3 regions of the Pantoea phytostimulans genome follow, and region 3 is predicted to be linked to each of the others. Evidence: predicted binding sites of a transcription regulator. Region 3 holds the regulator's gene; each other region holds the start of a gene.

Region 1 (10,108 bases), 490 kb from region 3:
GCCGGTTCTAATTCATTAAACCAGCTGTCTAACTTGTGGCGTACTTTATCGACATTGATCTTCTTCAATGACGAAAACATCTCAACTTGCACATCGCCCATGAATGCTGCTGAAGCTTCACGAACTGCATTAAGCTGTGCTTTACGCGCGCCTGATGCCAATTTGTCGGCTTTGGTCAGCAATAGCAGTACTTCTATATTGCTTTCAACTGCCCATTGGATCATCTGTTGATCGAGATCTTTTAGCGGGTGACGAATATCCATCAAAATCACCAACCCTTTCAGCGCCTGACGTTTTTGCAGATATTCGCCCAGTGCACGTTGCCATTTCAACTTCATCTGCTCTGGTACTTCGGCATAGCCATAACCCGGTAAATCGACCAGACGTTTGCCTTCGCTCACCTCAAACAGGTTAATTAATTGCGTACGGCCTGGCGTTTTACTGGTGCGCGCCAAACTTTTTTGATTGGTTAACGTGTTGAGTGCGCTAGATTTACCGGCATTAGAGCGTCCAGCAAAGGCCACTTCAATACCGGTGTCAGATGGCAAATGACGGATGTCAGGGGCGCTAAGAATAAAGCGGGTAACGTGATAATTTAGTTCAGGCAAGATGACACTCCAAAAATACGTATTCGGGCAATGGCGCTGATTATACGCGTTATGGCGCGAAAGTGCTCAATGGCATCCTTTTAGGCTTTTTTGTAAGAGATTTGCCATTAAAAGTGGCAGTTATATCCTCTTTTATTTAATTTTTTAAAAAAATAAATCATTAAAATTCATTTATTTAAATAAAAAGTACGGGTTTTCCATCGAAACTCAAGACAAGTCTGGCTTGAGGGTTTTACTAATTGGTCTACATTATTGTGCAGTGCATGGCAGCACCCATTAGGATGATGCGCTCAGGAATGTCATGAAGATGAAGAGCGATGGAGTGGAAATGGTCAAGGATTGGGACCGGACAAGGAAAAGGAGATGCTCAGGAGATGAGCTGGCGCGGGAATAACCGGGATGTTGCGAGCCAAAAAGGATTTAAAACATGATTCCTTCTTATGAAGGTGTGAAATAAGGCGACAGCTTAAGCTGTCGCCTTTTTTCTTTGTCTGCTTTCTGCTAGATTTCGCCGCAATTCTATACTGAATAAAAACGCTGAGATAAAACACTATGAAGCAACCTGCACGAGCTGCGAACGGCAAACCTGCCGCCAAGGCCAAACGCAAATCGCGTGAAGAAATAAACATTGAAGCACGTGACCGCAAGCGCGATAAAAAGCATCGCGGTCATGCGTCAGGCAGCCGTGCGAATCCCGAAACCAAGGGCAGCAAAAACGGCGGCTCAGGCACTACAGCTAAAGATCCGCGTATCGGGAGTAAGAAGCCGATCGCGTTAGGCGCTGAAGGTCAAACCGCACCGGCTAAAGTGAAAAAGGCGCCAACCAAACCTGCCGTTGAGAAAGTGCGTCTAACGCCTGAAGAAGAATTGGCGAAGCTGGAAAACGATCCCCGTTTGGATAATCTGCTTGATCGCCTTGAAGGCGGTGAAACGCTCTCCGCTGAAGATCAAGGTTGGTTAGACGCAGCGCTTGATCGTATCGATGAGCTGATGGAGCAGTTAGGCATCGCCATGGATGACGACGAAGACGAGCAAGCCGAAGAAGATATGTATCGTCTGCTGAAAGGCAACTAAGCTTTTTGACCGGCATGTGTGTTTGCGCATGCCGGGCTTAACAGGTAAACACGAATGTTTTGGCCTGGATCAATTTTCGCGCTGTTACTTACATGTTATCTACTTTGGTTATTGATTAAACTACGACGCCTGTCGCGTCTGAAGCATCGTATAAGTCGGGTTTCATCATCCCGCTCACCTTTCTCCTCTTCTGCATCGCGACCTTCTCTTAGACGACGTCACCGGAAGGAATAAGTATGTCATCGCAGCAGATCGAGTGGGATCAGGCGTTAATTGAAAAGTACAATTACGCCGGTCCACGCTATACCTCGTATCCCACCGCGCTCGAGTTCAACGAAAACTATGCAGAAGATGATTTCCAACGAGCGGTAGCGCGTTACCCCGATCGCCCTTTATCTCTCTATATCCACATTCCGTTTTGTCATCGCCTCTGTTATTTCTGCGGCTGCAATAAAATTGTGACGCGCCAGTTGCATAAAGCCGATCGCTATTTGGATGTGTTAGAGCAAGAAATTCGCCAACGTTCGCCTTTTTTTCGCCAGCGTCGAGTGACTCAGCTTCACTGGGGCGGCGGCACGCCGACTTTCCTGAATAAAGCGCAAATTACCCGTTTGGTCACCTTGCTGAAGCAGCATTTTGACGTGGCGGCAGACGTGGAAATGTCGATCGAGATTGACCCACGTGAAATCGAATTAGATATGATCGATCACCTGCGTACGCTGGGCTTTAATCGCCTGAGTATGGGCGTACAGGATTTTAATAAAGCCGTTCAGGAGCGCGTTAATCGCGTGCAGGATGAAAATGTCATTTTTGGTTTGATGGAAAGAGCCCGCCAGCAAGGCTTTAGCTCAACCAGCATCGATTTAATTTATGGTTTGCCACTGCAAACGCCAGAAAGCTTCGCCTTTACTTTAAAGCGCGTTACTGAGCTCAATCCCGATCGCCTCAGCGTCTTTAATTATGCGCATATGCCTACGCTATTTGCTGCTCAACGCAAAATCAAAGAGGAGGAGCTGCCTTCTGCCTCGCAGAAGCTTGTTATCCTTCATGAGACCATCGCTATGCTAACGCAGCAGGGTTATCAGTTCATCGGTATGGATCATTTCGCAAAGCCGCAGGATGAGCTGGCAGTGGCTCAGCGTGCAGGCCTGCTTCATCGTAATTTCCAGGGTTATACCACGCAGGGCGATAGCGACTTGCTTGGGCTGGGTGTGTCGGCAATTAGCATGATCGGTGACAGCTATGCGCAAAATCAAAAAGCGCTCAATGTGTGGTATGAAAGCGTGGGCAGCACGGGTAATGGCTTATGGCGAGGTCTAACGTTGAGCCAGGACGACTGTTTACGTCGCGACGTGATAAAAATGCTGATATGCAATTTTTCTTTGGATTTTAAAGCGGTAGAAGCGCAATGGAATATACACTTTAACGACTATTTCGCTGAGGATTTAACGCTATTGAAACCATTGATTGCGGATGGGCTGGTGGAGCATAGCGCGACAGGGCTACAGGTTACGGGAGTGGGGCGTTTACTCATTCGGAATATCTGTATGTGCTTTGATGTTTATCTGCGCCAAAAGGCGCGTCAGCAGCAGTTTTCGCGCGTTATCTAAAGTAAACGGCTGAAGCACAAGCAATGCTCCAGCCGTTCATCTCAACACTTATTCCATGCCGAGCTCTTTTAGCTTGCGAGTCAAGGTATTACGTCCCCAGCCCAACAAACGTGCCGCTTCCTGCTTATGGCCCTGCGTATGTCGCAGCGCAGTAGTCAGCAGCGTGCGCTCCATCTCCGGCTGTGCTTCTGACAACAAGTTTTGATGACCGGAACGTAAAGCGCGATCGGCCCACTGTGCCAGCAACGTTGCCCAGCTATCAGGCAGTGATTGCACTGGATTTTCTGGTGTGTTCGATTCAAACAGCTCTGAAGGCAGATCCTGAATCAGTACTTCCTGGCCAGCCGCCATCACCGTTAGCCAGCGACAGGTATTTTCCAACTGGCGTACGTTACCGGACCAGTGAAGGCGCGTTAATGCTGTCTCGGTTTCAGGATGCAAAATTTTCGCTTCGACACCCAGTTCTCGCGCAGCAACCTGCAGGAAATAACGCGCCAGACGAGGAATATCCTCGCGACGCTCGCGCAGCGGTGGCAAATGTACCCGGATGACATTCAGACGGTGGAATAAATCCTCACGGAACTTGCCTTCCTGTACTCGCAGCTCAAGGTTCTGATGCGTAGCAGCAATGATGCGAACATCGACCTTTACAGGCGCATAGCCGCCAACACGATAAAACTGGCCATCAGCTAAAACGCGTAGCAAGCGGGTTTGCACATCTAAAGGCATATCACCGATTTCATCTAAAAATAGTGTGCCGCCGTCGGCCTGCTCGAAACGGCCCTGCCGAATCTGATTCGCTCCAGTAAAGGCGCCTTTTTCATGACCAAACAGCTCGGATTCAATCAAATCCTTGGGAATGGCAGCCATATTCAGGGCAATAAATGGCGATTTTGCCCGTGGGCTATGACGATGCAGCGCGTGCGCCACTAACTCTTTACCGGTACCCGATTCACCATTGATCAGTACGCTGATTGACGAGCGCGACAGGCGACCAATGATACGGAATACATCCTGCATGGCAGGCGCTTCACCGATAATATCGGTTGTTGGCCCGCTAACTGGCTGATTACGCGGCTGCTGCTGTTCCTGATAATGACTGATAGCACGCTCAACCAGCGCGACCGCTTCATCAATATCGAAAGGTTTCGGCAGGTAATCAAACGCACCTTGCTGGTAAGCACTGACCGCAGCATCTAAATCAGAATGCGCCGTCATGATAATCACGGGCAACATCGGATGACGCTGTTTAATCTGTTTTAGCAGCGCCAGCCCATCCATACCCGGCATGCGAATATCTGACAATAAAACATCTGGGGTTTTGGTCGAAAGTGCATCTAGCACCTCGCTTGCGCTGTCAAAAGTGGCGCAGTTTAAACCGGCTCCAGTGAGCGCGCGTTCAAGCACCCAGCGGATGGAGCTATCGTCATCGACGATCCAGACTATCCCTCGTTGCATAGAAACCTCACTGGCGAATAGGCAAGTAAACCGAGAATTCGGTGTGACCAGGCCAACTGTTAAATTCTATTTTTCCTGAATGCTGATCGATCAAGCTGCGTGCGATTGAAAGGCCTAAACCGGTGCCGCCTTCACGCCCGCTGACCATCGGATAGAACAGCGTATCTTGCAGTTGAGCTGGAATACCCGGGCCGTCATCCTCTATATCGATGCGCGCCACCAGGCGATATCGCGTGCCATGCAGCGTTAACTGAAACGCCGTGCGGGTACGAATAATGATTGTGCCGCCTTCTTCACCCAACGCCTGAAGGGCGTTGCGTACTACGTTCAGCAGAACCTGCTCAATTTGATCCGGGTCATGCGGCAATTCCGGCAAGCTGGGGTCATAATCGCGCACCAGCGAGACGTTGTCAGGCAGCTCCATCGACACCAAATTCACCACGCGCTCAGCGACTTGATGAATACTTTGAGTGATGTGCATGCCAGGCTGCTGCGGCCCTAACAGGCGATCTACCAGGTTTCGCAACCGGTCCGCCTGCTCAATAATAACTTTGGTGTATTCGTTCAGCGACGGATCGGGCAGCGCACGTGATAACAATTGCGCAGCACCCCGTAACCCTCCCAGCGGATTTTTAATTTCATGTGCCAGACCACGAACCAAATCGCGCGCTGCAACCTGCTGGGCGTGCTGTAACTGTTCCTGACTAAGACGACGTTGGTTATCCATCGGCGCCATTTCCATCAGGATAAAACCATCAGGCAAGCGTTGCGCCGTCAGTGACATAATGTGCGCGCGGCCATCCACAACCAGCGTCACTTCACTGTCGGTAAATCCCTGGCCAGCCTCAAGACTTTCACGCATCACCTCAACATTCAGCGAAAAGTAGCCGGTTAATTCAGGTAACGGCGTGCCGAACAATTTACGTGAGCTTTGCGCCAGTAATTGCTGCGCCGCCGGGTTGGCGTAATGAATAACCAAATCGTTATCCACCAACAAAATACTGTTGATTAATGAATTGAGAATCTGCCCTGCATCGGGCAGAGAGCCAGTTGCCATACAGCGTTCCTTTGCACTAAGTGAGTGCATTGTAGTATTTAAGCCGAATTTCAGGCGAATGAACGATGAATTCGCGGAGAAAAAAGCCCATCCGAAGATGGGCTAAAAATTTCCACGGCAACATAAAACCTAAAATTGATTAAACGCTGTAGTAAAGCTCGAACTCTACCGGGTGCGGAGTCATGCGAACGCGGTCGTCTTCAGCTTTACGCAGGGTGATGTAGGCATCGATGGTTTCGTCAGTGAACACGCCGCCACGGGTCAGGAACTCGCGGTCTTCGTTCAGTGCGTTCAGCGCTTCTTCCAGTGAGCCAGCCACTTTTGGAATCTCAGCTTCTTCTTCCGGCGGCAGGTCATACAGGTTTTTGTCCATCGCGTCGCCAGGATGGATCTTGTTGATGATGCCGTCAAGGCCAGCCATCAGCAGAGCAGTAAACGCCAGGTATGGGTTTGCCGCTGGATCCGGGAAGCGCGCTTCAATACGACGTGCTTTCGGGCTAGCAACAACTGGGATACGGATTGATGCAGAACGGTTACGCGCGGAGTAAGCCAGCATAACCGGTGCTTCATAACCCGGGACCAAACGCTTGTAAGAGTTGGTAGTCGGGTTAGCTAAGGCGTTGATTGCTTTAGCGTGCTTGATAATACCGCCGATGTAGAACAGCGCCATTTCAGACAGGCCGCCGTACTTGTCGCCAGAGAACAGGTTCTCGCCACCTTTAGACAGTGACATATGGCAGTGCATACCAGAACCGTTGTCGCCAAACATTGGCTTCGGCATGAAGGTCGCAGTTTTACCGTATGCATGTGCAACGTTGTGCACAACATATTTGTAGATCTGAATTTCGTCAGCTTTTTTGGTCATGGTGTTGAAGCGGGTTGCCACTTCGTTCTGACCAGCAGTAGCCACTTCGTGGTGATGCGCTTCTACTACCAGACCCATTTGTTCCATGGTCAGACACATGGCAGAACGGATGTCCTGAGCTGAGTCAACAGGTGGAACGGGGAAGTAGCCGCCTTTCAGACCTGGACGGTGACCTTTGTTACCGCCTTCGTACTCTTTACCGGTGTTCCAGGCTGCTTCGATATCGTCGATAGCAACGTGTGAGCCGGAAGTAGAAGAACCGAAACGGATGTCATCAAACAGGAAGAATTCTGGTTCTGGTCCGAACAGCACGGTGTCCGCGATGCCAGAAGAGCGCAGGAAATCTTCAGCGCGCTTTGCGATTGAACGTGGATCACGATCGTAGCCCTGCATGGTGCCTGGCTCGAGAATGTCGCAACGGATGATCAGCGTAGAATCTTCGAAGAACGGATCCATTACCGCCGTGGTTGCGTCAGGCATCAGCACCATGTCTGATTCGTTAATGCCTTTCCAGCCACCGATGGAGGAGCCATCGAACATTTTGCCTTCTTCGAAGAAGTCAGCGTTAACCTGGTGAGCAGGGATAGTAACGTGCTGTTCTTTACCTTTAGTATCGGTAAAACGCAGGTCAACAAACTTAACTTCATTCTCGTTCATCATCGAGAGAACGTGTTCAGCGGACATACTCAACTCTCCTGGAAATGGTCATTGTCTACATGGTGAGAGAACTTCGTTGCCTGGAATGCGTCTCTTATTACAACCATTCCTAACCAACTGAATCTCGGCAAGCTCTTCAACCGTTGTCTAACTGTCGTTTTCGCTTGATTAATATAAAGCGAATTCTGTGCCAACTTTCTGTCATCGTGCTAAATAGCGCTATAATGCGCTCTCTTATCTCTCTTGCGCTGCACCAGTATGGATGCCTTGCACCAAGATTGTGCTTTTCACGCAAATATCAGCACCAATTTGGTGCGTCACGCCAACTTAGTGCATTTTCTGCACCGAGAACAGTGCGAATTTCCCCCAATGCAATAAACTTTCAGTGAAAAGTGTGATCATGTTCAGTCTTCCGCTTAATCCGTGTACAATAGCGCGCTATTTCTATTTCTATAAATGCCTGAGGCAAAGCTGTGATCGAAAATTTGCGTAACATCGCCATCATCGCGCACGTTGACCATGGAAAGACCACCCTGGTTGACAAACTGCTGCAACAATCCGGTACCTTCGATGCCCGTACCGAAGCTACTGAGCGCGTGATGGACTCCAATGACCTGGAGAAAGAGCGTGGGATTACCATCCTCGCAAAAAACACCGCCATTAAGTGGAATGACTACCGTATCAACATCGTTGATACCCCAGGACACGCCGACTTCGGTGGTGAAGTTGAGCGCGTCATGTCCATGGTGGATTCGGTGCTGCTGGTTGTAGATGCGATGGATGGCCCTATGCCGCAAACCCGCTTCGTGACCAAAAAAGCGTTCGCGCATGGTCTGAAGCCGATTGTGGTTATCAACAAAATTGACCGTCCTGGCGCACGTCCAGATTGGGTTGTTGATCAGGTATTTGACCTGTTCGTTAACCTTGATGCGACCGACGAACAGCTCGACTTCCCTATCATTTACGCTTCTGCGCTGAATGGTATCGCGGGTCTGGAACACACTGACATGGCGGACGACATGACCCCGCTGTATCAGGCAATTGTTGACCACGTTTCTCCGCCACAGGTTGAAGCTGACGCGCCACTGCAGATGCAGATTTCGCAGTTGGACTACAACAACTATCTGGGCGTTATCGGCATCGGCCGCATCAAGCGCGGTAAAGTTAAGCCGAACCAGCAAGTGACTATCATTGATAGCGAAGGCAAAACCCGTAACGGTAAAGTCGGTAAAGTGCTGGGCCACTTGGGTCTGGAACGTATCGATACTGATATGGCAGAAGCGGGCGACATCATCGCGATCACCGGTCTGGGCGAGCTGAACATCTCTGACACTATTTGCGACACGCAAAATGTTGAAGCGTTGCCAGCCCTGAGCGTTGATGAGCCAACCGTAACCATGTTCTTTAACGTCAACACCTCACCGTTCTGCGGTAAAGAAGGTAAGTACGTGACTTCACGTCAGATCCTTGAGCGTCTGAACAAAGAACTGGTTCACAACGTTGCGCTGCGTGTTGAAGAAACCGAAGATGCTGATGCGTTCCGCGTATCAGGTCGTGGTGAACTTCACCTTTCTGTACTGATTGAAAACATGCGTCGTGAAGGTTTCGAACTGGCGGTATCCCGTCCGAAAGTTATCTTCCGTGAAATCGATGGCCGCAAACAAGAGCCATTCGAAAACGTTACGTTGGATATCGAAGAGAATAACCAAGGCTCAGTAATGCAAGCCATGGGTGAGCGTAAAGGCGATCTGAAAAACATGGATCCGGATGGTAAAGGCCGCGTACGTCTCGACTACGTGATCCCAAGCCGTGGCTTGATTGGCTTCCGTAACGAATTCATGACCATGACTTCCGGTACCGGCCTGCTGTACTCCACCTTCAGCCATTATGACGATATTCGTCAGGGCGAAGTGGGCCAGCGCCAGAACGGCGTACTGATCTCTAACGGCCAAGGCAAAGCAGTTGCGTTTGCATTGTTCAGCCTGCAGGATCGCGGCAAATTGTTCCTGGGTCACGGTGCAGAAGTATATGAAGGCCAGATCATCGGTATTCACAGCCGTTCTAACGACCTGACTGTTAACTGTCTGACCGGTAAGAAGCTGACCAACATGCGTGCTTCTGGTACTGACGAAGCGACAACTCTGGTTCCGCCAATCAAGATGACTCTTGAGCAGGCGATCGAGTTCATCGATGATGACGAACTGGTAGAAGTGACGCCGCAGTCAGTACGTATCCGTAAACGTCACCTGACTGAGAACGACCGTAAGCGTGCTTCACGCGGTAGCAAAGACGTTTAATCTGTCTGTTACAGTCGTTTAATAATGAGCCCCGCAATGCGGGGCTTTTTTTTGCCTGCCATATTCTGATTTTGGTGTGATTTTAACTTCTCCGGCTAAATGACCCCGCCCGCGTAGCACCAGCCTGTCGCTTTCTTGCGGCAGCTTCCACTTCGTAGCTTTCTCTTCGCTGTTGCCTGTTCAGCCTCGGCTTTTGCCGCTAGAGTGAATAATCCAGGGAATAGAAGGAGGCACCATGCTGTACATATTTGATTTAGGTAATGTGATCATCGATATCGACTTCAACCGCGTATTAGGCGTCTGGAGCGATCTGAGTCGAGTACCGCTGGCATCTTTGCAAAGCCATTTCCATATGGATGAGGAGTTTGAACAACACGAACGCGGCGAAATCAGCGATGAAACATTTGCGGCTGCACTGTGTGAAAAACTGGACATTGCCCTGAGCTATGAGCAGTTTACGGCAGGCTGGCAGGCAGTCTTTG
Region 2 (10,108 bases), 600 kb from region 3:
TTGCGCGCGCAACAAATGATGTGGATCGCGTGGTTTTCGCCGCCGGTGAAGGCGTGTTGACACTGGTCGATTCACTGGTGATGGGTTGCGTCGTGTTAGTGGTGATGAGCACGCAAATCAGCTGGCAATTGACCTTGCTGTCACTGATACCCATGCCGATTATGGCGCTGGTGATCCATCGTTACGGCAACCAATTACATCAACGCTTTAAACTGGCGCAGGCAGCTTTTTCCAGCCTCAACGATCAGACCCAAGAAAGCCTGACCAGCATCCGCATGATCAAATCTTTTGGTCTTGAGCAGCATCAGTCGCAGCAATTTTCTGACATTGCCCGCGATACAGGTGAAAAAAATCTGCGCGTGGCTCGCGTTGATGCACGGTTTGATCCCACCATTTACATCGCGATTGGCTTTTCCAATCTACTGGCGATTGGCGGCGGCAGCTGGCTGGTGTGGCACGATCAAATGACGCTAGGTCAGCTCACCAGTTTTGTAATGTATCTCGGTCTGATGATTTGGCCCATGTTGGCGCTGGCGTGGATGTTTAATATTGTCGAGCGCGGTAGTGCAGCCTGGAGCCGAATTCGCGTCCTGTTGTCGGAAGCGCCGGCGGTAGAAGATGGTGAAAAAACACTGCCTGCAGAGCCAGGTCTTTTGCAGGCGGCGATCCGTGAGTTTCGTTATCCTGCCAGCTCCGGGCCGGTATTAAGTCATCTCAATTTCCAACTGAAACCCGGCGAAATGTTGGGCTTATGTGGTCCAACCGGCAGCGGTAAAAGTACGCTGCTTAGCTTGATTCAGCGCCACTTCGATATTCAACAAGGCGATATCCGCTATCACAATCTGCCGCTCCCGCAATTACGCATTGATAGCTGGCGTAGCCGCTTAGCCGTGGTGAGCCAAACGCCCTTCCTGTTTTCGGATAGCGTGGCGAGTAACATTGCGCTGGGTAAACCCAATGCTTCGCAGGAAGAGATTGAGCAAGCAGCCAAAATGGCCTGCGTTCATGATGACATCTTACGTTTACCGCAAGGGTATGAAACAGAGGTGGGTGAGCGCGGCGTGATGTTATCGGGTGGGCAGAAACAGCGGCTTTCGATTGCTCGTGCATTATTGCTGAATGCAGAAATCCTGATCCTTGATGACGCCTTGTCCGCGGTGGACGGCCGTACAGAACATGAAATACTGCATAACCTGCGCATCTGGGGCAAGAATCGCACCTTGATCATCAGTGCACATCGTCTGTCAGCGTTAACTGAAGCCAGCGAGATTCTGGTGCTACAGCAAGGTACGATCGCGCAACGTGGCAATCACGATACGCTAGTGGCAGAGCCAGGTTGGTATCGCGATATGTATCGTTATCAGCAATTGGAAGCCGCGCTAGACGACGACGAGAATGAAAAAGGAGTGCCGCATGGCTAAGTCACAACGCTTGTGGCCAACACTGAAACGCCTGCTGAGCTACGGTAAACCCTGGCGTAAGTCCTTGTCGATAGCCGTCGCAATGCTGTGGATTGCCGCTGCCGCTGAAGTCACGGGCCCGGTTCTGGTCAGCTACTTTATCGATAAATTAGTGGCGAAACACCATATGCCTTGGGCTGTGGTGGCTGGGCTGGTGGTGAGTTTCATTTTGCTGCAATTGTTGGCTGCTGCGCTGCATTACTGGCAGGCACTGCTGTTTAATCGCGCGGCGATAGGCGTGGTGCAGCGATTACGCAGCGATGTGATGAATGCGGCTCTGCGTCAGCCGCTGAGCGCGTTTGATACGCAGCCGGTTGGGCAAATCATCTCACGCGTTACTAACGATACCGAAGTGATCAAAGATCTCTACGTTACGGTGGTAGCAACAGTGTTGCGCAGCGCAGCGTTAGTCGGCGCGATGATGGTCGCGATGTTTAGCCTTGACTGGCGCATGGCGCTGGTGGCGATGTTGATTTTCCCGATGGTGCTGGTGGTGATGTTGATTTATCAGCGCTACAGCACGCCTATTGCACGCCGTGTACGCAGTTATCTGGCTGAAATCAACAACGGTTTTAATGAAGTGATCAGCGGCATGAGCGTGATCCAGCAGTTTCGTCAGCAGGCGCGCTTTGGTGAGCGCATGGGCGAGGCCAGCCGTTCACACTATCTGGCGCGCATGGAAACGCTGCGGCTGGACGGATTCCTGCTGCGGCCTCTATTAAGCCTGTTCTCGGCCTTGGTGCTGTGTGGCTTGTTGATGCTATTTAGCTTTTCCATGCCGGGCGTATTTGAAGTGGGCGTACTTTACGCTTTTATTACCTATCTGGGACGCCTGAACGAACCCTTGATCGAACTAACCACCCAACAATCAATGTTGCAGCAGGCGGTAGTATCGGGTGAGCGCATTTTTGAGCTGATGGATGCCGCCCAACAGCAATATGGTAGTGATGATCGTCCCCTCGCTTCAGGTCGTATCACCTTTAACAACCTGAGCTTTGCCTATCGCGAAAATCGCGATGTGCTGAGTAATATCAATCTTGAGGTTCCTTCACGCGGGTTTGTTGCATTGGTGGGACATACCGGCAGTGGAAAAAGCACGCTGGCCAACTTATTAATGGGTTATTACCCGGTGACGCGCGGCGAGATTCGCCTCGACGATCGCCCGATAAGTGAACTGACACATTCGGTGCTGCGACGTGGTATTGCGATGGTGCAGCAAGATCCGGTCGTGTTAGCGGACACCTTGTTGTCCAACGTACGCTTAGGCCGCGATATCAGTGAAGAGGCGGTCTGGCAGGTGCTTGAGCAAGTCCAGCTGGCACCCTTAGCCCGCAGCATGCCCGAAGGCATTCACACCCGGCTGGGTGAGCAGGGCAATAATCTCTCTGTTGGGCAAAAACAGTTGTTGGCGCTGGCGCGGGTGCTGGTCGAATTACCGCAAATCCTGATTCTTGATGAGGCCACGGCCAATATCGACTCTGGCACTGAGCAGGCTATTCAGCAAACGCTACGCACCTTAAGGCAGCACAGCACATTGGTGGTGATTGCTCACCGCCTTTCAACCATCACCGAAGCCGATACAATTTTAGTTCTGCATCATGGACAAGTTGTGGAGCGTGGCAATCATCAGCAACTGCTCGCGCAGCAAGGCCGCTATTGGCAAATGTATCAGTTACAGCAAGCAGGGGATGAACTTGCTTCGGGCATGCCCTTAACAACAGAAGGGTGATCTGCACCTTTTTTGCGCGCTTTTATCAGATTAATCTGTATAAATGCACTTCTTTGAGGCTGAAGGCACCAAAGAAGTGCAGTCGTTTCTCTTAACTCCCCCGCTTAAACTATTCTCTGTGTTATCCATCACAAAACAAAGCTAGCTCCAGCGCGCCTGACTCACTGATTAATCGCTTTCGATATTTGTGGCACACGCTTTGCTTATATCTCTGCGTGTCCATGAGACTCACCTATTTAATACCCGGAGGGGATCCTATGAAGCTGGTTACCGTAGTGATTAAACCATTCAAGCTGGAGGATGTGCGTGAAGCTTTATCCTCTATTGGCATTCAGGGGCTGACCGTCTCCGAAGTTAAAGGTTTTGGTCGTCAGAAAGGGCATGCCGAACTTTATCGTGGCGCTGAATACAGCGTTAACTTTCTGCCGAAAGTGAAAATTGATATCGCCATTGCTGACGATCAGCTTGACGAAGTTGTGGACGTTATCAGCAAGGCGGCTTACACCGGTAAAATTGGCGACGGTAAAATTTTCGTGGCTGAACTGCAGCGCGTAATCCGTATTCGTACCGGCGAGACCGACGAAGCAGCTCTGTAATTTAAGCTCAGTAATGTGATGGGATGGATAAAATGAATAAAGTTTTGACTAAGTTGGGCCTGACCAGCCTGGCACTGTTACCATCGCTCGCGATGGCTGCACCTGCCGTTGCGGACAAGGCTGATAACGCATTTATGATGATTTGCACCGCGCTGGTGCTGTTTATGTCAATTCCAGGTATTGCCTTGTTTTACGGCGGATTAATCCGTGCAAAAAACGTGCTGTCAATGCTGACTCAGGTTGCCGTAACGTTCTCTCTGGTTTGCGTGTTGTGGATGGTTTATGGCTATTCGCTGGCCTTCAGCGAAGGCAATGCGTTCTTCGGCGGTTTCGAGTGGGCAATGCTGAAAAATATCCAGCTGACCGCCGTGATGGGCAGCTTCTACCAGTATATTCACGTTGCATTCCAGGCCTCTTTCGCCTGTATCACCGTCGGTCTCATTGTCGGTGCGATTGCTGAACGTATTCGCTTCTCTGCAGTTCTGATTTTTGTGCTGGTTTGGCTGACACTGGCGTATCTGCCTATCGCTCACATGGTGTGGGGCGGCGGTTATCTGGCTCAGGACGGCGCGCTGGACTTTGCTGGCGGTACCGTGGTGCACATCAACGCCGCTGTTGCGGGTCTGGTGGGTGCTTACCTGGTCGGCAAACGTGCTGGTTTTGGCAAAGAAGCGTTTAAACCGCATAACCTGCCAATGGTCTTCATGGGTACCGCGATTCTCTATGTCGGCTGGTTTGGCTTTAACGCCGGTTCAGCTTCAGCAGCTAACGAAATCGCTGCGCTGGCCTTCCTGAACACTGTTATAGCAACGGCAGGCGCAGTTTTGTCCTGGACCTTTGGCGAGTGGGCTGTTAGGGGTAAACCTTCTCTGCTGGGTGCGTGTTCCGGCTTTATTGGTGGCCTGGTTGCGATTACCCCCGCGTGTGGTTATGTCGGTGTCGGTGGTGCGTTGATCATCGGTCTGGTGGGTGGATTGGCTGGCCTTTGGGGTGTCACAACCTTGAAGAAATGGCTGCGTGTTGATGACCCGTGTGATGTGTTTGGTGTGCACGGCGTGTGTGGCATCGTAGGGTGTATTCTGACCGGTGTTTTCGCTTCCTCTTCACTGGGCGGCGTGGGTTACGCAGAGGGCGTTACCATGGGCCATCAGGTTTGGGTACAGATTTTCAGCGTTGGCGTTACCATTGTTTGGTCGGGCGTGGCCGCATTCATCGGCTTCAAACTGGCTGACATGATTGTGGGTCTGCGTGTACCAGAAGAGCAGGAACGCGAAGGTCTGGACGTCAACAGTCACGGCGAAAACGCTTACAACCAGTAAGAAATCACTTCAAAAAGAGCAGTGCGCTAAAATAAAAAATATCAGGGGCGATCAATCGCCCCTTTTTTATTCATTTCGCTGACGCATTACCCCTTCCTGCACCGTTGATGCCACCAGTACACCTTGCTGATTATAAAACTCACCCTGCACAAAACCACGTGCGCCAGACGCAGAGGTGCTTACCACGCTGTAAAGCAGCCACTCGCTAAAATCGAAGGGGCGATGAAACCACATAGAATGATCAATGGTAGCGACTTGCATATCGGCTTCAAGAAAGCCTTTACCGTGCGGCTGAAGCGCAACGGGCAAGAAGTTTAAATCGGAAGCGTATCCCAAAACATATTGATGCAGGCGCAAATCATCGGGCAGAACGCCATTAGCGCGGATCCAGACCTGGCGAACGGGCTCATCGACATGGCCTTTTATCGGGTTATGAATCTGAACCGGGCGAATCTCCAATGGACGTTCAGCGATAAATTTTTCTCGGACTTTTTCCGGCAGCAAATGTGCCATTTTTTGCGCCATCATCTGCTCAGAGGGCAAATTATCTGGGCCGGGTACCGAAGGCATTTGATTCTGATGCTCGAAACCACTTTCGGGGGCCTGAAACGAGGCGGTCATATAGAAGATAGGATGACCATTTTGCACCGCGCTGACGCGGCGAGCACTGAAGCTTTTGCCATCTCGTAAGGTTTCGACATCGTAAATAATGGCTTTTGCACTGTCGCCGGGACGTAAAAAATAGCTATGAAACGAATGAATGATGCGATCTTCAGGGACCGTTTGTTTGGCGGCATACAGCGCTTGCCCGACAACCTGACCACCAAAAACCTGGCGCAAACCGAGATCCTCGCTTTGACCACGGAATAAACCCTCTTCGAGTTTTTCCAAATTTAATAAATTCAGCAGATTTTGCAGTGCCTGGCTCATCGCGCTTTCCTCAGAAAAGTAACCTGCTCAGTTTGAAAGATCCGACCAGTTGTCGTCAATCAGACTTTCGCCTGAGTGCCAGCCAGGCAAATTTCCGAATTCTGTGCCAACATTAAGGACATACGGCGAGTGAAGCGCTGTACTGCAGATTCGCTGCTGATAATCATTTTGATCAAATGGAGACGACATCAATGAAATTCTGGCAAGTGTTCAGTGGATTAGCATTGGCGGTGGCTGTCGCAGGGTGTGCCGATAAAGGTAAGCCGGTTGCAACGCCGACTTTAGGTTCCGCAGTGGCAGGACAGCAAGCGGCAATTACCCAGCCAAACGTTAGCGGTTCGGTTTATATTCGTCAACGCATTGCGTTGCCACCGGATGCAGTATTAACCGTTACGCTTTCAGATGCTTCAATGGCAGATGCACCCTCTAAGGTGTTGTCACAGCGCGTAGTACGTACTGAAGGCAAACAGGCACCTTTCCAGTTTATCCTGCCTTTCAACCCAGCAGATATTCAGCCTAACGCGCGTATCTTGCTGAGTGCAGCGATTACTGTTGACGGCAAAATGGCCTTTATCACGGATGCGGTAAAACCCGTGATCAATCAGGGCGGTACCAAAGCGGAACTGTTGTTGGTTCCGGTTCCACAGATGGCAATGCCAACCCAACCGGGCGCAGCGACCACGGTGCCATCAACCTCCCCGACGCAGGTGACACCATCCTCTTCTGTACCCGCACCAACCAGTCTGTAACGCCGTTCTGGGGCGACGCCGTTCGCCCCAAATTTATTAATTAATAGCACCAACGATATTTTTCCAACGCAATCTTTCCCTCATCGCTGACCTCAATACCTTCGGCTTCCAGTGCATCGCGTTGCCGAAACAGGTCATCACCTTGCAATGAAATTGTGCCGTGACGGTTAACCACTCTATGCCAGGGCAAAGTACTGCCTGCAGGCAGGCGCTTTAACACGCCGCCGACTTGTCGTGCCGCTCGGGGCGAACCTGCAAGTTGGGCAATTTCACCGTAAGTGATGACCTTACCGGCTGGAATGGCGGCGACAATTTGCCAGATACGTTGCTGAAAGCTGTCGGGTTGGTCCATCTGCTTGTCCTGTCGCAAAAAATGGCTTCAACTTTAGCATGACAGACGAGAGCGGAATGCGCGGAAGTGCTTGTTGTTCAAGAAAGCAACGGTCATCCCGTCTGCGCTTGCAATTGCCAAGGGCTTCCCCGATAATGCCTGCGCTCTCGTAATGAGGGCTATCAATGGGGGCCCTGTTGGTTCTCCCGCAATGCTAGCTTGTGAACTCGGTCAGGTCCGGAAGGAAGCAGCCGCAGCAGGTGACGTGTGTGCCGGGATGTAGCTGGCAGGGCCCCCACCCAATTTTATCCTCCCCCTCTTTCTACTCAAAAAACGATGCTCAAAAAAAGCAGACAGGCGAAACTCGCCTGAGGCCGATCCATTGCCGGCAGGCGAGATTATTAAGTCTGGATGGATGCGTTGTAGGGAAAAGACGTAAAGCAGTGAAGGACTAACGTACGAATTTCCACACCGAAACGGGAACTTTGTCGTAAAGCTTATTCATTGTCAGTTCAGCTAAACGATGATCGGCTGCAGAGTAAAATACGGCTAGTTCGTTGTCAGGTAATTCGTACTTATTTTTTTCAATGACCCTTTCAAGGGTATCGATTGAGCGACAACGACGCAGTCGCATCAAATAATCCGTTTTAGTTAGGGCTTTGTTCATAAATAAACCGTTCTCACGTAAGTACTATAACGAATGGCTTGGTTGCTGGAGAAAAGCGCACTCTTCAGTGAACAGATTAAATAAGCGTTTAGCTGAACGTTGCCATCGTTGAAGATCTTGCGTATTGATACCGTAATTACTGAACAACATAAAGGTATCGTCAAGATATTCATCGATTTGCGAAATCAGCGCTTCATCTTCAACATGCTTAATTTTGTAATTCATCGTGAAAGAGGCGATATGCTCAATCAGATCATTGAGTTGTAAATTGCTTTCAGAAGTGGGGTCATTAACCCAGCCATGATGGCTATCAGTCAACGTTGCCATACTTTCGTCAAACAGGCTCTCACACAGATATTTGAGCTGGGCAATATCATGCCGTTTCGGTGAGTATTCGTCCATCTTTTTCCCCTCCGTAGCAAGCACAGTTACCGCGATGCGGGGTGATAAAGCAAAGCGGCCAGGAAGCGATTATATAGAGCTGTTAATAAACGGAGTGCTTTAAATATAGTGTAAAACCATTAGTTTTGCTCACCTCCATTACTAAATATTACAATTCGTCGGCGGGAGAAGGACGCGTATTGTCAATTAGCTCAAACGCCAGCGCACCGGGCACGATTTGAAACATTACCTGCTCTTTTTGCGTCATGGTTTCATTTAGATCTAAACACGGACTAAATAAATTCCAATCAAAATGGTAAAGCATTTTAAATCTATTCGGCCCGACAACTTCTATTGAATTTATTTTAAAACTCTCTGGAACTAACAGGGCATTGTGTGAATACCACTGTAAATCTCCGGCTAGCGGTTCCGCTATTTTGAGAATATTCCGCTGAATGATCGTTTCTATTTTAGCGATATCTGTTTCGCAAGGTGCAATATCACATTCAATATGCAGCATATCAGGGTCTGTAATTACAATTGATAAACCTATGATTAATGTTCTGCAAGAAGTTTGCAAGCGAGATACTGAGCGGACAAACGATAGCTGAGATAGGTTATTGTTTAAGTTGTTGATTATAATCTAATTTAATGATTTTTTTCTCTCAATAATTTGCCCGCTACGTTATCTTTTGAAACATTTTGAACACTTCCCCTGACAAAAGAATCGCGTATCATAATTGTTATGTTATAACATTTAGGTGCAATTATGAATCACAGTGGATTACTGCTGTCGTTGAACAGGCGATTGCTTATCGCGTTGGCACTGATTGCACTGCTTAGCTGTGCGATGGAGTGGGGAATGTATCAATGATTGTTTTTAAATCGCTTCGTGCAGGCTATCAGGGTCAGGCCGTTACCCCCGTGATCACGGGTCAGTTGTTAGCAGGCAGCATGACAGCATTAATGGGTGCCAATGGCAGCGGAAAATCAACCTTATTAAAAACTATTGCCGGTTTACTGCCGCCCATATCAGGACAATGCGAGCTATTGCTACCGCGAAAAGAGAGGGGTTGGCTGCCACAACGTACCGAGCTGGAAACGCGTTTCCCGCTAACTGTATTTGAGTTGGTTTCGATTGGCTGCTGGCCGCGCTGTGGTTGGTTCGGCGGCATTACTCGTACTTTGCGTAAAGAGATTTGGCTGGCGCTTGAAGCGGTACAAATGATGGATTATGCCGATGCGCAGCCAGCGACCTTGTCAGGTGGACAATTACAACGCGTTCTGTTTGCTCGCCTGATGTTACAACGCAGTCGTCTATGGCTGCTGGATGAGCCCTTTAATGGTATCGACAGCCAAACGGTTACTTTGCTCATGTCAATCCTGCAGCAGCAGCAGCAAGCGGGTACCACCTTGCTGGTAGTTCTACACGATCGCCCCTTAGTCGCACGTTATTTCACAGATGTTTTGTCGATGGATGACGCTTCCCATAGCCAAATGCCGACACATTCACTGCCGTTACGGAGAGTGGCACCGTGACGCTGCTTCAACCCTTTCTTGAATTTGGTTTCATGCGCCGTGCGCTGGTTGCCTGCATCGCTTTAGCCGTTAGCGCGACGCCGCTCGGCGTGTTCCTTTCGTTACGAAGGATGAGTTTGATTGGTGACGCGTTATCACATGCGGTGTTGCCGGGCGCAGCCATCGGTTATTTGATCTCAGGACTTTCATTAGTCGCGATGGGCATTGGTGGCTTGATCGCGGGCTTAGCCGTGGCGTTGCTATCAGGCGCAGTCAGCCGTTACACGCCGCTAAAAGAAGATGCCAGTTTTGCCGGTTTCTATCTTGGTTCGCTGGCGTTAGGGGTGACATTAGTGTCACTGCGAGGCTCGAGCGTCGATCTGTTACATGTGCTGTTTGGTTCGCTGCTGGCGGTAGATAACCCGGCA
Region 3 (10,108 bases):
AAGCCTGCGCCAGATAATCACCAAATGCACTGAAATAGGCATCACGCTGCGCTGGAGTCGAATCACGATAGTAGCGACCCAGCACTAATGCGCCGGCATATTTAATCTGCACATACGGCAGAAGCTCCTGACGCACGATTTCACGTAAATAATTGGGGTCCTGCTTGATCTTCGGCTGCTCTACTTTCAAGCGCGTAAAGGTTTTCTGCGCCGCCTCATTCATCATTTTATAAGGATTGCTCTGATCGGCGGCATTCGCTGCTAACGGTGTTACCACCAACATGGCAATCATCAGTAAACGTTTAAACATCGTGTGTGACCTCTTTCTTAAGGTTGAACCGGTGCCGCAGCAGCATTGGTACTGCCCTGCGCATCCTTATTATCGTTATTGTCTTTATTATCGCCGCTCTTATACAGGAATTGACCAATCAGGTCCTCCAGCACCAGCGCCGACTTAGTATCGCGTAATGTGTCGCCATCTTTCAGCATCGCCGAGCCCAGCTCGGGATCGTCAAACCCTAGATTCAACGACAGAAATTGCTCACCCAACAAGCCTTGCGTACGAATCGCCAGTGAACTGGTATCGGAGATTTTATCCGCGTACTGGTCGCTGATATCCATGGTGACACGCGGCAGCAGCGTTTTCGGTTCAAGAGAAATATCTGTAACGCGACCAATAACCACGCCACCCACTTTGACGGGTGAGCTGACTTTCAAGCCACCAATGTTGTCGAAGGTCGCGAACAGCTTCCATGTGGGATCGGTCCCCATAGATTTAAGATCTGCTACGCGCAGGCAGAGAAATAGCATGGCCAGTAACGCCATGATCATGAATACGCCAACCCAGATTTCGCTTTTTTTGCTTTGCATTGCATCAATTCCCAAACATCAGTGCTGTCAGCACAAAATCCAAACCGAGCACCGCCAGTGAAGCGTGCACTACGGTGCGCGTCGTCGCGCGACTGATTCCTTCAGAAGTCGGAATCGCATCATATCCATTAAATAAGGCAATCCAGGTTACCGTCACGGCAAACACGGCGCTTTTAATGATGCAGTTGACCACGTCGGTACGAAAGTCGACGGCGTTCTGCATCGCAGACCAGAAGAAACCCGGATCGATGCCTTTCCAGCTCACGCCAACCAAGGCACCACCCGCGATTCCCACCGCCGTAAAGATTAGCGCTAACAACGGCATACTGATAAAGCCGGCCCAGAAACGCGGTGAAACCACGCGACGTAACGGGTCTACCGCCATCATTTCCATGCTGGAGAGCTGTTCTGTGGCTTTCATTAACCCGATTTCAGCGGTCAATGCTGAACCCGCACGACCGGCAAAAAGCAACGCGGTAACCACCGGCCCCAGTTCACGCAGCAGCGACAAAGCCACCAGCATGCCGAGGCTGGTTTCTGCACCGTACGTAGTGAGCACCAGATATCCTTGCAGCCCAAGGACCATGCCGATGAATAAACCGGAAACCACGATAATGAGCAATGACAGGACGCCGACGCTATAAAGCTGCTTTATCAGCAGCGGCGCGTGTTTGCGAAACGCTGGCTTACCCACCAGTGCGTGAAACAGCATTAAGCCTGCGCGGCCAAAGCTGGCACAGGTTTCAATTCCCTGACGTCCAAATGACGCCAGTGCCTTCAATAGCATCAGCTTAAATTCTCCCTGAGCCGGTTAAATCGGCAAGATAATCGCCGGCCGGAAAACGAAATGGGACAGGTCCATCCGCAATCCCATCAATAAACTGGCGCACGCGTGGGTCGGGATTTGCCCGCAGGTCCGGCGTGCTACCCTGTGCAATAATTTTTTGTCCTGCCACGATATAAGCGTAATCCGCAATACTTAACACTTCTGGCACATCATGCGACACGACAATGCAGGTCAGACCTAAGGCGTGATTCAATTCATCGATCAATTTAACCAGCACGCCCATAGTGATGGGATCCTGGCCGACAAAAGGTTCGTCAAACATGATTAATTCAGGTTCAAGCGCAATTGCACGCGCCAGGGCCACGCGACGCGCCATACCGCCAGAAAGCTCGGCGGGTTTCAGCTGGGCCGCGCCGCGCAAACCCACCGCTTCTAGTTTCATTAGCACCGTGCTGTGTAGCAGAGCCGGCGGCAATTGGGTATGTTCACGCAGCGGCCAGGCCACGTTTTCATAGACGGTAAGATCGGTGAACAACGCGCCAGACTGAAACAACATGCTCATTTTTTTACGCGCTTCGTACAATTTAGCGCGTGAAAGCGTGGGGATATTTTCGCCACGGAACCAGATTTCTCCGCCATCAGGCTGAAGCTGGCCGCCAATCAAGCGTAGCAACGTAGTTTTACCTATCCCCGATGGCCCCATTATCGCCGTCACTTTACCTTTCGGCACCGTGAGCGAAATGTCATCAAAGATTTTGCGATCTCCGCGCGAAAAACTCACGCCACGAACCTCTACCAGATTCGTTTGCTGCTGGATCATTCTTACCTCTTATGCAGATCGGGCGTAAACATGGGGTACGATGGTAGCCTGTTCAACCTTGTTGCACGATAGCTTTACAGAAACTTACCGCTAAGATTTAGCGAAAACGGGCATAAAATTTACTTTTGTCGTTTAGGCGGTCAAAATCAGCGCCTGTTTCAGCACACAGAATCTTAAATCAGTCGGACAAGGCGTGCCGACCCCGATTTACACGCAAGGATTTTTAATGTTCGTAGCTACCGCACTGCTGATTATCGGTCTGCTTTTACTGGCTTATGGTGCCGATCGTCTGGTGTTTAGCGCCTCGATTCTCTGCCGCTCATTTGGCATACCACCGTTGATTATAGGCATGACGGTGGTCGGCATGGGTACGTCGTTGCCAGAAATCATTCTCTCCTTCTCAGCGGCGCAGCATGGTCAAATGGATCTCGCTGTTGGCACCGCGCTGGGCTCGAACATTACTAATATATTGCTGATCTTGGGAGGAGCGGCTTTACTGCACCCGCTGACTGTCCATTCAAATCTGATTCGCCGCGAACTGCCGCTAATGCTGCTGGTCTCATTACTGAGCGGTATTATGCTGTTTGATAATCATCTTAGTCGACTTGATGGTCTGGGATTGATTGCCATTGCCGCCCTCTATTTGATCGTGGTGATCCGCATTGCTCGTAAAGCCGAACTTAATAACAATGACACGTTAACGCGTGAACAATTGGCTGAACTGCCACGCGAAGAGGGCAATAACACGGTAGCCTTTCTCTGGCTGGCCGTTGCGCTGATTATTTTACCGATGTCGACACGTATGGTGATCGATAACGCCACGGTATTTGCAGACTATTTCGGCGTCAGTGAACTCGTCATGGGCCTGACGATAATTGCAGTCGGCACCAGTTTGCCAGAGCTGGCCACTGTCATCGCGGGTGCGCTGAAAGGTGAAGATGATATCGCTATCGGTAATCTGATCGGTGCCAACATTTATAATATTGCCATTGTGCTGGGCCTGCCGGCATTGATGCATCCTGGCAGCGTAGATTATCACGCCTTCGCACGTGATTATTGGGTCATGCTCGGCGTAAGCGCCCTCTTTGCTCTGCTTTGCCTACTGCGCCGCCGCCGTATAGGCCGCACCGCAGGTACACTTTTACTCTGTGGGTTCATCGTCTGGGTTACGCTGCTGTGGTTACAGCCGGCGTTTATAGACGGATAAAAAGGACAGATTTGCCATGTCACATCAGCAATCGATCGGTGATTTTGATTTCCAGCAAGCAGGAAAAGCGGTGCTGCGCATTGAGCGTGAAGGACTGGAACAACTCGACCAATATATCAATGAGGATTTCGCGCGTGCTTGCGCCATGATTTTCGCCTGTAAAGGCAAAGTTGTGGTCATGGGAATGGGCAAATCGGGTCATATCGGTAAAAAGATGGCAGCAACGTTTGCCAGCACCGGCACCCCAGCATTTTTTGTTCATCCTGGCGAAGCCAGTCATGGCGATCTTGGCATGGTGAGCAGCAATGATGTTGTCATTGCCATTTCAAACAGCGGTGAGTCTAACGAAATTCTGGCGTTGATCCCGGTGATCAAGCGTCAAAAAATCAAACTCATTTGCATGACTAGCCGCGCTGAAAGCGCCATGGGACGCGTGGCTGATGTGCATTTATGTATTAAGGTGCCGCAGGAAGCTTGTCCGCTCGGCCTTGCGCCCACCACCAGTACTACCGCCACCCTGGTCATGGGTGATGCATTAGCCGTTGCGCTATTAGAAGCACGCGGTTTCACGCCTGAAGATTTCGCCCTTTCACACCCAGGCGGCGCGTTGGGTCGCAAACTGCTGCTGCATGTCAGTGATATTATGCACAGCGGTGATGAAATGCCGCATGTCACGCACGACGCTTCTCTGCGTGATGCGCTGCTGGAAATTACGCGTAAAAACCTCGGGTTAACCGTTATCGTTAACGATCTGATGAAAATTGAAGGCATCTTTACCGATGGTGATTTACGCCGCATCTTCGACATGGGCATCGATTTCCAGCGGGCAACCATTGCAGAAGTAATGACGCGCGGCGGCATTCGCGTTCGCCCTAATGTCCTGGCGGTGGATGCCTTGAATTTGATGCAAACTAAAAACATCACCGCGCTACTGGTGGCCGATGACGATCGTCTGCTCGGTGTGGTACATATGCATGACATGCTGCGCGCAGGCGTGGTCTGAACAGGAAAAGAGAATGCCGTTAGAAAGTGCCACCGTTGAAACGTGTTACGGACCGGTTAGTGCCGCGGTGATGGCGCGCGCCAGTAAGATTCGTTTGCTGATTTGTGATGTTGATGGCGTGATGTCAGATGGCGTCATTTACATGGGAAATAACGGTGAAGAGCTGAAGGCTTTCAATGTCCGCGACGGTTACGGCATTCGCTGCCTGCTGACCTCCGATGTAGAAGTGGCTATTATAACCGGCCGCAACGCTCGACTGATGGAAGATCGCTGCAAAACCCTCGGCATACGTCATCTTTATCAGGGCCAGTCGGATAAGCTTTTGGCCTATCGTGAACTTCTGGATAAACTGTCTCTTTCTGATGAACAGGTTGCCTACATCGGTGACGATCTCATCGACTGGCCGGTTATGGCCAAAGTAGGTCTGAGTGTTGCTGTTGCAGATGCGCATCCTGTTTTACTGCCACGCGCCAATTACGTGACGCGTATCGCCGGTGGACGCGGTGCGGTACGTGAATTATGCGATCTGATCTTAATGGCGCAAGATAAATTTGAGGATGCCAAAGGGCAATCGGTATGAGTAAAAGCAGGCGTTGGATAACGCTGATTCTGACTTTGATTGCACTGGTTCTTATCGGCTGGAATCTGACTAATCAGGACGACACTAGCGCGCCCGTTGCTAACGATCAGGCGCCAACTTACACCAGCGCAGACTCCAATACGGTGGTGTATAACCCGCAAGGTGCCCTGACGTACAAGCTGGTTTCAGACAAGGTGACCTACTTTTCAGTCGATGAGTTGAGCTGGTTCGATAATCCAGTGATGACCACTTACGATGAAAACAAAGTGCCAACCTGGTCGGTACGCGCAGATAAAGCAAAGCTGACCAAAGATCGTATGCTTTATCTGTATGGACATGTTGAGCTCACTACGCTGACGCAGGATTCTCAGCTTCAGCGTATCAAAACTGACAACGCTCAAGTGAACCTTGTCAGTCAGGACGTGACGTCTGACGACCAAGTAACGCTCTATGGCCGCAGCTTTAACTCTACCGGCATGAAAATGCGCGGTAATTTACGGACAAAAAACGCCGAGTTAATCGAAAAGGTCAAAACTTCTTATGAAATTCAAAATGAACAAAAACAGCCTTAAGTATTTACTGGCCAGCGTGCTGCTTGCGACCAGTGTTCCAGCGCTGGCCTTGACCGGTGACTCGGATAAACCCGTGAATATCGATTCGCAGAACCAGGCGCTGGATCTGCAAGGCAACGTGGCCACCTTTACCGGCAATGTTATCGTGACGCAAGGCTCGATCAAAATCACTGCGGACAAAGTGGTGGTTACGCGTCCTGGCGGCGACAGCAAGAAAACCATTGTTGATGCTTACGGTAACCCCGCCACTTTCTACCAAATGCAGGACAGCGGCAAACCGGTTCAGGGCCATGCCTCAAAATTGCATTACGAACTGGCCAACGATTTTGTTGAGTTGACTGGCAATGCGTACATCGAACAGCAAGACAGCAACATCAAAGGCGATCGCATAACGTATCTGGTTAAAGAACAAAAAATGCAGGCGTACAGTCAGGGTCAAAGTAAACGAGTGACCACCGTGCTGGTGCCATCGCAGTTGCAAGATAAGCAAGGTTCGTCCAACAGCGGAAAAAAGAGTAACTGATAGCTATGGCCACATTAATCGCAGAAAACCTGGCGAAGGCATATAAAGGCCGTCGCGTGGTAGAAGACGTTAGTCTGCAAGTGAAGTCCGGCGAGATTGTCGGCCTGCTGGGCCCCAATGGTGCGGGCAAGACCACGACTTTTTATATGGTCGTGGGCATTGTGCCGCGCGATGCGGGCCGCATTATCATTGATGATGAAGATATCAGTATCCTGCCGCTGCATGCGCGCGCGCGTCGTGGCATCGGGTATCTTCCTCAGGAAGCGTCCATTTTTCGCCGCCTGAGCGTGTTCGACAATCTCATGGCGGTGTTACAGATCCGTGATGATCTGACTGAAGAGCAACGTCAGGATCGTGCTAACGAGCTGATGGAAGAGTTCCACATCGAACACCTGCGTGACAGCATGGGACAGGCATTGTCTGGGGGTGAACGTCGTCGCGTCGAAATTGCGCGTGCCCTGGCCGCAAATCCAAAATTTATTCTGTTAGATGAACCGTTTGCCGGTGTTGACCCCATCTCAGTTATCGACATCAAAAAGATCATTGAACACTTGCGTGATAGCGGCCTTGGCGTGCTAATCACCGACCACAACGTTCGTGAAACGCTGGCGGTATGTGAACGCGCCTATATCGTGAGCCAAGGTCACTTGATTGCCCACGGCACGCCTACAGAAATTCTTGCAGATGAGCAAGTTAAGCGGGTTTATTTGGGCGAAGAGTTCAGACTCTGATAAGGTGTCGCTAACACTGACGTTTGCTGAGGAAAATCAATCCTGTCTATGAAGCAAGGTTTACAACTCAGGCTCAGCCAACAGCTGGCGATGACACCACAGCTGCAACAGGCCATTCGTCTGCTGCAGCTTTCAACGCTTGAACTTCAGCAAGAGCTACAACTCGCGCTGGAAAGTAATCCGCTGCTTGAACAAACCGATCTGCACGACGAAGTTGATTCCCGCGAATATCAAGAAGCCGAAGCGCTGGATACACGTGAAGCGTTAGAGCAGAAAGATATGCCGGAAGAGCTGCCGCTTGATGCAACCTGGGACGAGATTTATACCGCAGGCACGCCTTCAGGCACCGGAACCGATTATCAAGATGATGAATTGCCTATTTATCAAGGCGAAACAACACAATCATTGCAAGATTATTTGATGTGGCAGGTGGGATTAACACCTTTTACCGATAACGATCGCGCGATTGCGACCTCCATTGTCGATGCCATCGATGATACCGGGTATCTTACCGTTTCGCTTGAAGAGATCCTCGACAGCATCGGCAATGAAGAGCTTGAGCTTGATGAGGTTGAGGCCGTATTAAAACGTATCCAACGTTTTGATCCCATCGGCGTTGGCGCTCGTGACTTGCGTGATTGCTTACTGGTGCAGCTTTCACAATATGCTCCTGATACGCTGATGCTGGCAGAGGCGCGACTGATCGTTAGCAACCACCTCGACTTATTGGCTAATCACGATTTCCGCAGTCTGATGCGCGTAACGCGTTTAAAAGAAGATGTGTTGAAAGAGGCCATGCAGCTGATCCAATCACTGGATCCGCGTCCTGGCCAATCGGTGAATACCGGCGAACCTGAGTATGTGATTCCCGACGTGCTGGTACGTAAAGTCGGCACACGCTGGACAGTGGATCTCAACGCTGACAGCGTGCCACGTTTAAAGATCAACCAGCAATATGCTGCGATGGGGGGTTCATCGCGCAACGACAGCGATAATCAATTTATTCGTAGTAATTTGCAGGAAGCAAAGTGGCTCATTAAAAGCCTGGAAAGCCGCAACGATACGTTGCTAAAAGTGACTCGTTGTATTGTTGAACAACAACACGCTTTTTTTGAACAAGGCGAAGAGTTTATGCGTCCAATGGTATTGGCAGATATTGCGCAAGCCGTTGAAATGCATGAATCGACAATTTCCCGCGTTACCACGCAAAAATATTTACATAGCCCGCGTGGCATCTTTGAATTGAAGTATTTTTTCTCCAGTCACGTGAATACCGAAGGTGGCGGCGAAGCATCGTCTACTGCGATTCGTGCATTGGTCAAAAAATTAATTTCGGCGGAAAATCCTGCCAAGCCCTTGAGCGACAGTAAGCTCACCTCCATGTTATCTGAACAAGGGATCATGGTGGCGCGTCGAACCGTCGCTAAGTACCGCGAGTCTTTATCCATCCCGCCATCGAACCAGCGTAAACAGCTGGTTTGACAGAAATGAGAAGGAAGACCTATGCAGCTGAACCTCACTGGGCAACATGTCGAAATCACCGAACCTCTGCGTGAATTCGTTAACGGTAAGTTTGCCAAACTGGAACACTACTTTGATCGTATCAATCAGGTTTATATTATTCTGAAAGTCGAGAAGGTCAATCAAATTGCCGAGGCGACTTTACACGTCAGCGGTGGCGAACTGCACGCCACGTCGGAAGCGGAAGATATGTATGCGGCTATTGACGGTTTGATTGATAAACTCACCCGTCAACTGACCAAACACAAAGACAAACTGAAAAAACACTAACCTTCACGCTGGTTAAGCGCTTAACGCGCTAGAGCGCACAGGATGGGGCGGATTAACCGCCCCGTTTTGTCATCTAAGCCAGCGCCATCTGACGTCAACATAGCGGTTATATGCGAACGTGAGTGGCTAAGTGAACTCGCAAGTGAAACGATGATGAACAACGATCTGACACTGGAATTGAGCTCCGTACTTTCGCTGGACTGCACCCGCAGTAGCGTACATTGCCAGAGCAAAAAACGGGCGCTGGAAATTATCAGCGAACTGGCCGCCAAGCAGCTCAACCTGCCGCACCAAACGCTTTTCGAAGCAATTCTTACCCGTGAGCGCATGGGAAGCACCGGTATTGGCAATGGAATTGCAATTCCTCACGGCAAGCTGGATGAAGATACATTGCGCGCTGTAGGCGTGTTCATTAGTCTTGAACAGCCCATCGCCTTTGACGCGGTGGATAATCAGCCGGTCGATCTGTTGTTTGCCCTTCTGGTTCCCGCAGATCAATGCAAAACGCACTTGCATACTCTTTCACTGGTGGCGAAAAGACTGGCAGATAAAACCGTCTGTCGTCGCCTGCGAGCGGCGCAAAGTAATGAAGAGCTCTACGCGATTATTACAGAAGGCCAGTCAGAACAGTAAAGCGTCTTTACCGGCCCGGTGCCGGTTTTAAAACGGGAGAGAAGGTCATGGTGCTGATGATCGTTAGCGGTCGGTCAGGCTCAGGAAAATCAGTGGCGTTGCGCGCACTGGAAGACATGGGGTTTTACTGCGTCGATAATCTGCCGGTAGTCTTGCTGCCGGAGTTAGCAAACTCGTTGGCAGAACGCAACATCTCCGCTGCTGTCAGCATTGATGTGCGTAACATGCCAGAATCGCCGGAAATCTTCGAAACCGCTCTGAATAATCTGCCTGATACGTTTTCACCGCAGCTGCTGTTTCTCGACGCTGATCGTAATACGTTGATTCGCCGCTACAGCGATACGCGTCGTTTGCACCCTCTTTCCAGCAAAAACTTGTCGCTGGAAAGTGCCATTGACGAAGAGAGCGATCTGCTGGAGCCGCTACGCTCGCGTGCCGATTTAATTATCGATACGTCAGAAATGTCCGTGCATGAACTGGCTGAAATGCTGCGTACCCGTCTGCTGGGCAAGCGCGAACGCGAACTGACCATGGTATTTGAGTCGTTTGGCTTCAAGCATGGTATTCCGATAGATGCTGATTATGTCTTTG

What was found. Region 3 encodes sigma-54, which starts transcription at its own class of promoters, with help from an activator protein. Its sites were predicted from a motif close to GTTGGCACANNTTTCGCTNT; they were not measured.
Positions count from the first base shown of each region.
Region 1: the regulator sigma-54 is predicted to act here: its motif matches at 7,505-7,524, upstream of glnA (glutamate--ammonia ligase).
Region 2: the regulator sigma-54 is predicted to act here: its motif matches at 3,376-3,395, upstream of glnK (P-II family nitrogen regulator).

Region 1 covers NZ_CP173698.1:3,035,664-3,045,771, reverse strand. The annotation lists gene yihA (ribosome biogenesis GTP-binding protein YihA/YsxC) at 1-608, opposite strand, end outside; gene yihI (Der GTPase-activating protein YihI) at 1,161-1,682, shown strand; gene hemN (oxygen-independent coproporphyrinogen III oxidase) at 1,919-3,292, shown strand; gene glnG (nitrogen regulation protein NR(I)) at 3,341-4,750, opposite strand; gene glnL (nitrogen regulation protein NR(II)) at 4,758-5,807, opposite strand; gene glnA (glutamate--ammonia ligase) at 5,947-7,356, opposite strand; gene typA (ribosome-dependent GTPase TypA) at 7,803-9,626, shown strand; gene yihX (glucose-1-phosphatase) at 9,862-10,108, shown strand, end outside.
Region 2 covers NZ_CP173698.1:138,300-148,407, forward strand. The annotation lists gene ACF2G4_RS00665 (SmdA family multidrug ABC transporter permease/ATP-binding protein) at 1-1,421, shown strand, start outside; gene ACF2G4_RS00670 (SmdB family multidrug efflux ABC transporter permease/ATP-binding protein) at 1,414-3,189, shown strand; gene glnK (P-II family nitrogen regulator) at 3,447-3,785, shown strand; gene amtB (ammonium transporter AmtB) at 3,818-5,104, shown strand; gene tesB (acyl-CoA thioesterase II) at 5,171-6,034, opposite strand; gene ACF2G4_RS00690 (YbaY family lipoprotein) at 6,226-6,783, shown strand; gene ACF2G4_RS00695 (MGMT family protein) at 6,824-7,135, opposite strand; RNA gene ffs (signal recognition particle sRNA small type) at 7,310-7,406, shown strand; gene ACF2G4_RS00705 (HHA domain-containing protein) at 7,566-7,781, opposite strand; gene tomB (Hha toxicity modulator TomB) at 7,806-8,183, opposite strand; gene ACF2G4_RS00715 (hypothetical protein) at 8,332-8,682, opposite strand; gene ACF2G4_RS00720 (metal ABC transporter ATP-binding protein) at 9,033-9,701, shown strand; gene ACF2G4_RS00725 (metal ABC transporter permease) at 9,698-10,108, shown strand, end outside.
Region 3 covers NZ_CP173698.1:3,525,425-3,535,532, reverse strand. The annotation lists gene mlaC (phospholipid-binding protein MlaC) at 1-310, opposite strand, end outside; gene mlaD (outer membrane lipid asymmetry maintenance protein MlaD) at 328-870, opposite strand; gene mlaE (lipid asymmetry maintenance ABC transporter permease subunit MlaE) at 875-1,657, opposite strand; gene mlaF (phospholipid ABC transporter ATP-binding protein MlaF) at 1,662-2,477, opposite strand; gene ACF2G4_RS16470 (calcium/sodium antiporter) at 2,704-3,684, shown strand; gene kdsD (arabinose-5-phosphate isomerase KdsD) at 3,701-4,687, shown strand; gene kdsC (3-deoxy-manno-octulosonate-8-phosphatase KdsC) at 4,701-5,267, shown strand; gene lptC (LPS export ABC transporter periplasmic protein LptC) at 5,264-5,839, shown strand; gene lptA (lipopolysaccharide ABC transporter substrate-binding protein LptA) at 5,808-6,362, shown strand; gene lptB (LPS export ABC transporter ATP-binding protein) at 6,368-7,093, shown strand; gene rpoN (RNA polymerase factor sigma-54) at 7,142-8,575, shown strand; gene hpf (ribosome hibernation promoting factor) at 8,597-8,884, shown strand; gene ptsN (PTS IIA-like nitrogen regulatory protein PtsN) at 9,038-9,517, shown strand; gene rapZ (RNase adapter RapZ) at 9,565-10,108, shown strand, end outside.